Regions from separate parts of the Sporosarcina sp. GW1-11 genome, predicted to be linked through region 1. Evidence: riboswitches for the same ligand, from Rfam matches in the RefSeq annotation. Region 1 holds a riboswitch; the other holds the start of a gene.
The links. Region 1 has a riboswitch for FMN ahead of ribD (bifunctional diaminohydroxyphosphoribosylaminopyrimidine deaminase/5-amino-6-(5-phosphoribosylamino)uracil reductase RibD). Riboswitches for the same ligand answer to the same signal wherever they lie in the genome.
Positions count from the first base shown of each region.

Region 2: it holds a riboswitch for FMN, as region 1 does, so the genes downstream of both, ORD22_RS05165 (ECF transporter S component) here and ribD (bifunctional diaminohydroxyphosphoribosylaminopyrimidine deaminase/5-amino-6-(5-phosphoribosylamino)uracil reductase RibD) in region 1, are expected to answer to the same signal.

Region 1 is NZ_JAPMIW010000008.1:51,558-55,778, forward strand. Features, by position in the region: gene ORD22_RS07075 (bifunctional 3,4-dihydroxy-2-butanone-4-phosphate synthase/GTP cyclohydrolase II) at 1-632, opposite strand, end outside; gene ribE (riboflavin synthase) at 664-1,308, opposite strand; gene ribD (bifunctional diaminohydroxyphosphoribosylaminopyrimidine deaminase/5-amino-6-(5-phosphoribosylamino)uracil reductase RibD) at 1,312-2,400, opposite strand; FMN riboswitch at 2,519-2,667, opposite strand; gene menC (o-succinylbenzoate synthase) at 2,729-3,808, opposite strand; gene ORD22_RS07095 (GNAT family N-acetyltransferase) at 3,805-4,221, opposite strand, start outside.
Region 2 is NZ_JAPMIW010000005.1:76,947-81,167, reverse strand. Features, by position in the region: gene ORD22_RS05170 (acyltransferase family protein) at 1-1,402, shown strand, start outside; gene ORD22_RS05165 (ECF transporter S component) at 1,617-2,198, opposite strand; FMN riboswitch at 2,389-2,523, opposite strand; gene ORD22_RS05160 (GerMN domain-containing protein) at 2,596-3,807, opposite strand; gene ORD22_RS05155 (sigma-70 family RNA polymerase sigma factor) at 3,804-4,221, opposite strand, start outside.

The DNA of each region.
Region 1 (4,221 bases):
TTAATTTCTGCTTCTCGGACGACTAACCGTTCTCGTTGCAGACGATAGTGAATCAAGTCTTGAATTGTAATCAACTTCAGATCAAATGCTTCTGCCATTTCGCGCAATTCTGGTACACGCGCCATCGTGCCATCTTCACTCATAATTTCACAAATGACACCCGCTGATGAGTAGCCCGCAAGTCTAGCCAAATCTACAGCCGCTTCCGTATGGCCTGTACGTTTTAAGACGCCGCCTGATTTAGCTACGAGTGGAAAAATGTGACCCGGACGCTTAAATTCTCCTGCAGTAGCTGTCGGTTCCATCATTTTAATAATTGTATCCGCACGTTCAAATGCACTGATTCCTGTATGTGTTGAACAGTGATCCACACTGATTGTAAATGCTGTACCATGCGAATCTGTATTATCATCAGTCATCATCTGCAATCCTAGTTGCGTAGCCTTCTGTTCAGTCACCGGCACGCAAATTAATCCGCGACCTTTCGTTGCCATGAAGTTAATGATTTCCGGCGTCACTAAATCAGCAATAGCGACAAAATCACCTTCATTTTCACGATCTTCGTCATCTACAACAATAACTACTTTGCCCTGTTTTAAATCTTCTAATGCTTCCTCCACTGTATGGAACATCCCTATTCACTCCTTCTAGTTGACTCATTCTTCACATAAATCCGTGTTGTTTCAAGAAGTCTTCTGTCACGGAAGGACTATTACTCTCCCTTTTCACGAGCATATTCTCGACGTATTTCGCGAGCATATCACATTCAAAATTTACGACTTCCCCTTGTTGCTTTTTCGCTAAAACCGTCATTTCTTGTGAATGCGGAATTAAAGAAATCGTAATATCTGTTTGATCGACTTCAAATATAGTCAACGATGTGCCATCCAATGCAATCGAACCCTTTTTCAATAGGTAAGGCGCGTAAGCCTCTGGTAGTGACAATCGAATATATAGTGCATTATCTACTGTCCGTTTTTGACGAATCGTCGCCACTCCATCGACGTGTCCAGTTACAAAATGTCCACCGAACCGACCATTTGCAGCAAGTGCGCGTTCCAAATTCACGCGACTTCCAGCAGTCAACTGCCGCAACGAAGTAGATGATATCGTTTCCGGCATAACATCTGCTGAAAATTGATCTTTCGTAAAGTCTTTGACCGTCAAACAAACACCGTTAACCGCGATACTGTCACCTAAGCGGACATCAGATAATACAGTAGATGCAGCAATTGTCAACGTCATCGATTGGGCGCCAGGCTGTATACTCTTAACCGAACCAATTTCTTCAATAATTCCTGTAAACACTGCTCACTCACTCGCTTTCGGTATCGCTATAATTTTAATGTCTGGTCCAATCATTTCCACACTTTCAAAAACGAGCGGGAAAGCTTCGTCCATAAATACAGGATCTAGTCCACTAACAGGCGTCAACGATCCACTTCCACCAAGTAATTTTGGAGCCATATAGCAAATCACACGCTGAATCGCACGCGCTTTGACGAATGAAGCGTTAACTGCGGCTCCACCTTCTACTAGTAGCGTCATGACACCCCGCGAGCCAAGTTCTACTAAAATATCTTCTACGAAAAGCGTAGCGTTTGGCATACGAATAATTTGCACATGCGGTTTTTTTAATAATAATTCCTTTGCAGAGTCCGCTTCATTTCCGCAAAAAATCCATGTGGGTGCTTCATCCTGCTGAATGACGTAACTATCCACGGGTGTTCGTAACCATGTATCTAAAATAACTCGAATAGGATGTTTTCCACCTTGGGGCAATCTGGTGGTGAGAAGAGGATTATCATGAAGAAGAGTTTGTACGCCTACTAATATTGCATCTTGCGTATGGCGAAGCAGATGAACATCGAGTCGCGCTTGCTCACTCGTCACCCATTTACTATCTCCAGTTGCAGTTGCAATCTTACCGTCAATCGTCATTGCTGTTTTCATTGTCACATGAGGTGTTTTGTTTCGAATAAAATGAAAAAATGGTTGATACAATTTACGTCCTTGATCTATACAAAAATCTTCCGTTACGTCAATGCCAGAAGCTCGCAGTCGCTCAAACCCTTGACCAGAAACTAACGGGTTCGGGTCAGAAATAGCCACATACACGCGTTTGACCCCCGCCTCAATGACAGCATCTGCACAAGGCGACGTTTTACCGGTATGCGAACACGGTTCAAGCGTTACATATAAATCGGCACCTTCCGCTTGTGCACCCGCCATATCAAGGGCTACTCGCTCCGCATGACGTTCTCCTGCACGTAAATGCGCTCCCATTCCAATGATTCGACCGTCTTTTACTAAGACAGCGCCCACTGGCGGGTTAGGAGATGTTTGGCCAGCCACACTTTCAGCGAGCTTTAACGCCATTTCCATATAGGCTTGATTCACTACACAACACTCCAACTTGCTAAATTCCTCTTGTGACAAAACAAAAAGCCCCGCGGTGTAAAAACAGCGGGGCTTTGACCATGACAAAATAAGCGTTAGTATTAACGTTTTTAAAAGTTCGTTCCTTCTCTCATCCAGACTTTAACTGTCGGCTTTGGAGTTTCACCAAATCCACCTTCTGCTTATAAAAAGCATCCGGGTCACGGACTAAGAGCTAAGTAGCTCATCACCGCCGGTAGGGATTTCCACCCTGCCCCGAAGGAAACTTATTCGATTAATTATGAGTTTAGCACAAAGTATAGAAAATTGACAATCACAGAATATTTATTCAGCTATAAACTCCATCGTATCGACTGTAAATCGATATTCCCGATTCATGAGGGACGGTAATATATCCATTTTCCGCTACTACTTCAGGCGTTATAATATCCTGATCCCAATAGCGTGAAGAACCTGCTGTATCTCCTGGCAATGTGAAATTGTGGAGTGTTGTCAACGCAATATTTTGCGCACGCCCAATACCTGATTCAAGCATTCCTCCGCACCATACGTCAATGCCCTTTTCAGCGCAATAATCATGAATTTTCTTCGCTTCAGTTAGACCACCGACACGACCGACTTTGATATTGATAATTTTACAGCTACCAAGCTCTACCGCTTTACGCGTATCTTCTAACGAATGAATACTTTCGTCCAGACAAATAGGCGTCTGGATCTGTTTTTGTAACGTTGCGTGATCGATAATATCGTCAGACGCAAGCGGTTGCTCGATCATCATGAGATTAAATTGATCCAATTCTTTCAGTAACTCCACATCGTCTAATGTATATGCAGAGTTTGCATCAGCCATCAAAGGCACTTTGGGGAACTGTTGGCGAATTGCGCGGATTACTTCTACGTCTTGACCTGGCTTAATCTTTATTTTAATACGCTTATAGCCTTCATCAATAAATCCTCTAACATTCGCAAGTAAATCTTCCACATTCTTTTCGATCCCGATACTAATGCCCACTTCTATTCGATCGCGTTTACCACCTAATGCCTCCGTAAGCGAGATGTTGCGACGTTTCGCATAAAGATCCCACACTGCGCCTTCAATCGTCGCTTTCGCCATATTATTTTTGCGGATTGGTGCAAACAATTCACTAACTTCGTCGGGATGTTCAATCGTCTTTCCAAGCACTGCTGGAATTAAAAAATCACGTAACATATGGATCGTCGTTTCTGTCGTTTCTTCACTGTACCAAGGATACGTAAATGCGACAGACTCTCCCCACCCTTCATTATCTTGCTCATCCTGCACTGTTGCAAGAAGGAAATCCTTTTGTTGAATCGTCCCGAAACTTGTTGTGAACGGATGTTTCATCGTCATATTCATTCGACGAAGTGTAATCTTTTCAATTTTCATTTAAGAGACTCCTTTGATTTTGCAAGTGGAATGCTAGACCGCTTGCAGAAACGATAATAGTGTACAGTTTCTTCAGTTCTGCGTACGTCAATTAATGCGAAGCCCGCATCGCATAACTGTTGAAATACTTCTCTTGTTTTCAAGCGCCAATCATAAGCTAGTTCAGGTTGTTGTGTCTTCATTAGTTGAATATGCTTTGGAACAGGTACTTCCACTGCATCTGCAGATAGCCATTCTTTCCCTTCAGGAAGCTGCAATACCGGAAATTCCTCAGCTAATAATTCGACACTACACGGATTACTATATTGTATAGTTGTTGGTTGCCATTGTTCCCTAACACGTTGGCTATCAATCCACCAAGCGACTTGGAAACGATCAGTCGGCAACCCTTTATTGAGACCATCATCCATTTT
Region 2 (4,221 bases), on a different contig from region 1:
ACCGTGGGCGTACTTTGACACATTCACTCGTATGTGGGAATTCAGTATCGGTGGTATATTCGCTTTACTTTCTCCTTATTTGCGATTCAATAAAGGCGTCAGTACCGCTATTGGCTGGATAGGACTATTGATTATTTGCCTAACAGGTGTCATATTGCCCGTATCTACTGGCTTTCCTGGCTACTTGGCTTTAGTGCCTATTAGTGGCGTGCTATTGATCTTAATTTCAGCAGAAGTTGTTACCAAATTCGGTGTCAATCGATTGTTAAGCATCAAACCCTTTACATATTTAGGTGGTCTGACGTATGGAATTTATTTATGGCATTGGCCGCTTTTAATTTTTTATCAAAGATATTTTAAAACAACAACAGTGCCTATACTAGATGGCATCATACTTTTACTTATCACATTCATATTGTCGTTTTTCTCGACTAAGCTACTCGAAAAGCCAGTCCTTAAGATAGGTAGAGGGCCTGAGAAACGCCTACTCATTGCTGTGTTAAGTTGTATGCTTTTACTAACATGCACATCGATAGTGACGATTTCAGTCTATATACAAAAGACATCAGCGAGTATGATCAATTGGAAGCAGAATGAAATAGACTATCCAGGTGCTAAAAGTATTTTTTATGACTTGGATCCACCTAAAGGTTTGGAACCTGTCCCTTCGGCATTGGCTATCAAAAACGATTTACCTAGATTTTATGAAGATACCCATTGTTTAGCGCGCGATCTTACCGAAGTAAAAATGTGTTCGTATGGCGTATTGAACAATCCAGAGTACGTCCTCGCTTTAGTCGGTGGTTCCCATTCCGGACACTGGTTCCCTGCACTTGAAATACTAGCAGAAAAACTAAATTTCCGAATCGACTTGTATAATCACGATGGTTGTCGATTCACGGATGAAGACCCCGACGGATATTTAACAAAAGCTTGTGTTGAGTGGAACGCTAATTTAATAGAAGACTTAAAAGTAAATCCACCCGATTTAGTATTTACGACAGCCACTCTGAACAAGCATGATAAAGTCCCACCCGGCTATATTAATCAGTGGAAGTATCTTGAAGGAGTCACGACGATTTTTGCCATTCGGGATAACCCGCGGATGAAAGAGAAAATTCCTCTTTGTTTAGAAAACGCCAAAGAGCCGTTAGATTGCGCAATCAATCGTTCAGAAGGCGTTTCAGATATACTTCCTTGGAAAAACACCGAAGGCATACCATCCAACGTCATCTTCGAAGACCTAACCGATTACTTCTGTGACGAAACCACTTGTTATCCCGTAATCGGCAACATTATTGTCTATCGCGATAATAACCACCTAACCGCAGAATATGCAAAAACATTAGCTACTCCTTTAAAAGAGCCGTTAGAACAGGCATTTAGTAGCTTGGATAAATAGAATGGGATAGTGGATAGTGTACCATTTCGCTACATTTCAGAAGAACTGGAACAGGGAGACCCCCGATAAGTCTTGAGACTCTAGACTTTGCATTAGCGTAGCGTTAGTGGCATATCTATGCTGTAAATCCCAGACTACTTGTCAAGTCTACTTTCTCCACCTTATATAACCACAAAAAGCAGTCCCCTCGCTACGAGGGGACTGCTTTTTACTGTTAGAACAACAACTTCTTCTGTTGCTGGAAAATCCACTTTTCCATACTCTTATATAACATTAACGAAATAGCCAACAACATGACACCTTTGATCAAGTTAAATGGCAAGATTCCTAATATAATCATTTGATACAATGCATTACCTGTTACAGGAGGCATACCTAGGAAATACGTGTACATCGGCAAAAACACTAGGTAATTCAACAAACTCATACCAACTGCCATGGCTGTTGTACCCGCGATCAAGCCTGCTACTAAACCTTTTGCTGAACGATATTTCATGTAAATCCAGTAGATTGGCATAATGAATAATATGCCTGTCACAAAGTTCGCAATCTCGCCCACTGGAACACCTGTAGGACTTCCTGATAAAAACCAGTGAATGACGTTTTTTAATAACTCTACACCAATTCCTGCAACTGGACCCATCGTCATAATTGCCATGACTGCCGGAATTTCACTAAAGTCAATTTTCAAGAATCCAGGCATAGCTGGAATTGGAAAATTGAACTGCATTAAAACTGTCGAGATACTTCCTAATATAGCTACCAAAATCAATTTGCGTAACCTTTTTCTATTCAATTGTTCCTCTCTCCTTTTGCGATTCACTTCAAAAGAGGAAAGGCTCACTCATCTAGTGCTTCGCTAAAAAATCCCTAAAGCAGCTATGCTTTAGGGAGAGTTAAATGCAATGTTAAGTACAGATAAACAAACTACATTTATCCGACCGAAAACAAGCACCATTTTTGCGTACACAAAAAGATGGCTGCACCTTCACCTTCTCCCATCCAGACTATACTGTCGGCTCTGGAATCTCACCAGAATCTGCTGTTACGCTCGCGGGCTAAAAATAGAAAACTATTTTATTTCCGCCGGTCGGGAATTACACCCTGCCCCGAAGATGAATCAATATTTAATTATATTCATATTGTAGCGCAAAAAAACTGTTTTGTAAACTACATGAGTTTACAAAACAGTTTCATTCGATAATCAAATACTTTGGATTGGCACCAATTGGCTTTTTCACAGGCTGTGTAAAATCAAAGTTCATCCAGTTCTCTTGTACTATATGACTAAACTGAACTTGTTTATCAAAACTTGCCACTGTCAATAAGATGCCTTCAATCAACTGCATTGCATCTTCTAGTTGCAACCTGTCTAAATCTAATTGTTGTGTGAATTTCACATGTACAATTCCTTGCTCTTCCGTCACGGTAAAATCAATATTTGAAGGCACAACGCTAGAATAAATATCATTCGGAGTTTCTTTCATTGCCTCAAGGGCCTCTTCTACCGTCTCATAGGACTGTCCAAAATTCGAAGAAAGAAGCTGCTCTGCGTTACTTTGTGTAAATCGATAATACGCTTGATGTTTTGCAGCTCCAGTCAGTGTAATTGGTTCGGCTACTTCACCTACTTGATCAAACTCGATAGGTGATCCATCTTCTTGAAGAAATTCAACCTCATCCATGCCGTAAAACGTCGCTTGAATAGAAAGATTCAACATTTCTAGTGTAGCACTTGCTAGATCGTACGAATGATTAGCGGGAAACTTCATGACTACTCGTTTGTTTTCGGATGAAACTTCCGCATTATATGGGTGATACGCTGTGAAGCCTAGTGTTTCCTCATCTATCTTCTTTGCATATGCGTTATATAAAGCCACAGTATCAGGTTCACTTGTCTGAAGATCACGTACTACTTGTTCTTGTGGCAATAAGAATGTAACCGGAATAATCGTCGCCTGATCAGTTGCCAGACCTATACGAAAAGGTATCTGTGTACTGTCAGCATATGCTGCGTAATGCACGTCTGTAACTCTTGAAAACATAATCTCATCGGCGCTTTCGGCACTTTCTTCATTTGCTGCATTCTCATTACCTATAGTGGAGTGGTCTTCCATCTTCACTGACTCTGTTGCTTCTTGTGAAGTCGTTTTATCCATTGCCGTTTGTTCGGTATGATTGAGGAATGTAGGCACTAAGATTGTGAGTAAAAGAACCGCCGCAACCGCTACAATAGTCGGCTTCCACTTTCCTTTGGATACTCTTTTCTTCGGTTGCCCTGCAGTTAATCTTGAATCATTTTTTAGTCTTTGAAACACTTCTTCTTTTGAGCGTCGATCCTCAATCGTAGGCATTTCACGTAACGTTTTGTCAATTTTTTCTTCATCCCACTTCTCTTTGCTCATGCCCTATCCTCCTCTCTTACCTTTTCTTGTAGTGCTTTGATTGCACGATGCTGCGTCGTTTTCACTTTGCTTTCTGTCCATTCTAATGCGTCCGCCGTTTCAGCAATCGTTAGGTCTTGGAAAAATCGCAGTAGAATGACCATTTTCTGATCACCAGTACAACTATGCAACGCTTCTAACACGACCTTTTTTTCATCATCCAACTCAATTAGCTGTTCCGGTAGACGATCTACTGCAACTAATTCTGTCGTTTCCCAATCAAAGTGAAGGTTGGTATGTTTTTTAATTGTTGCTTGTTTACGGAAGTAATCAATGGAAACATTTTTAGCAATAGCGAATAACCATGTTTTTTCCGAGCTTTTACCTTCAAAATTCCCATACGATTTAAGCACTCGAATGTATACTTCATGCATT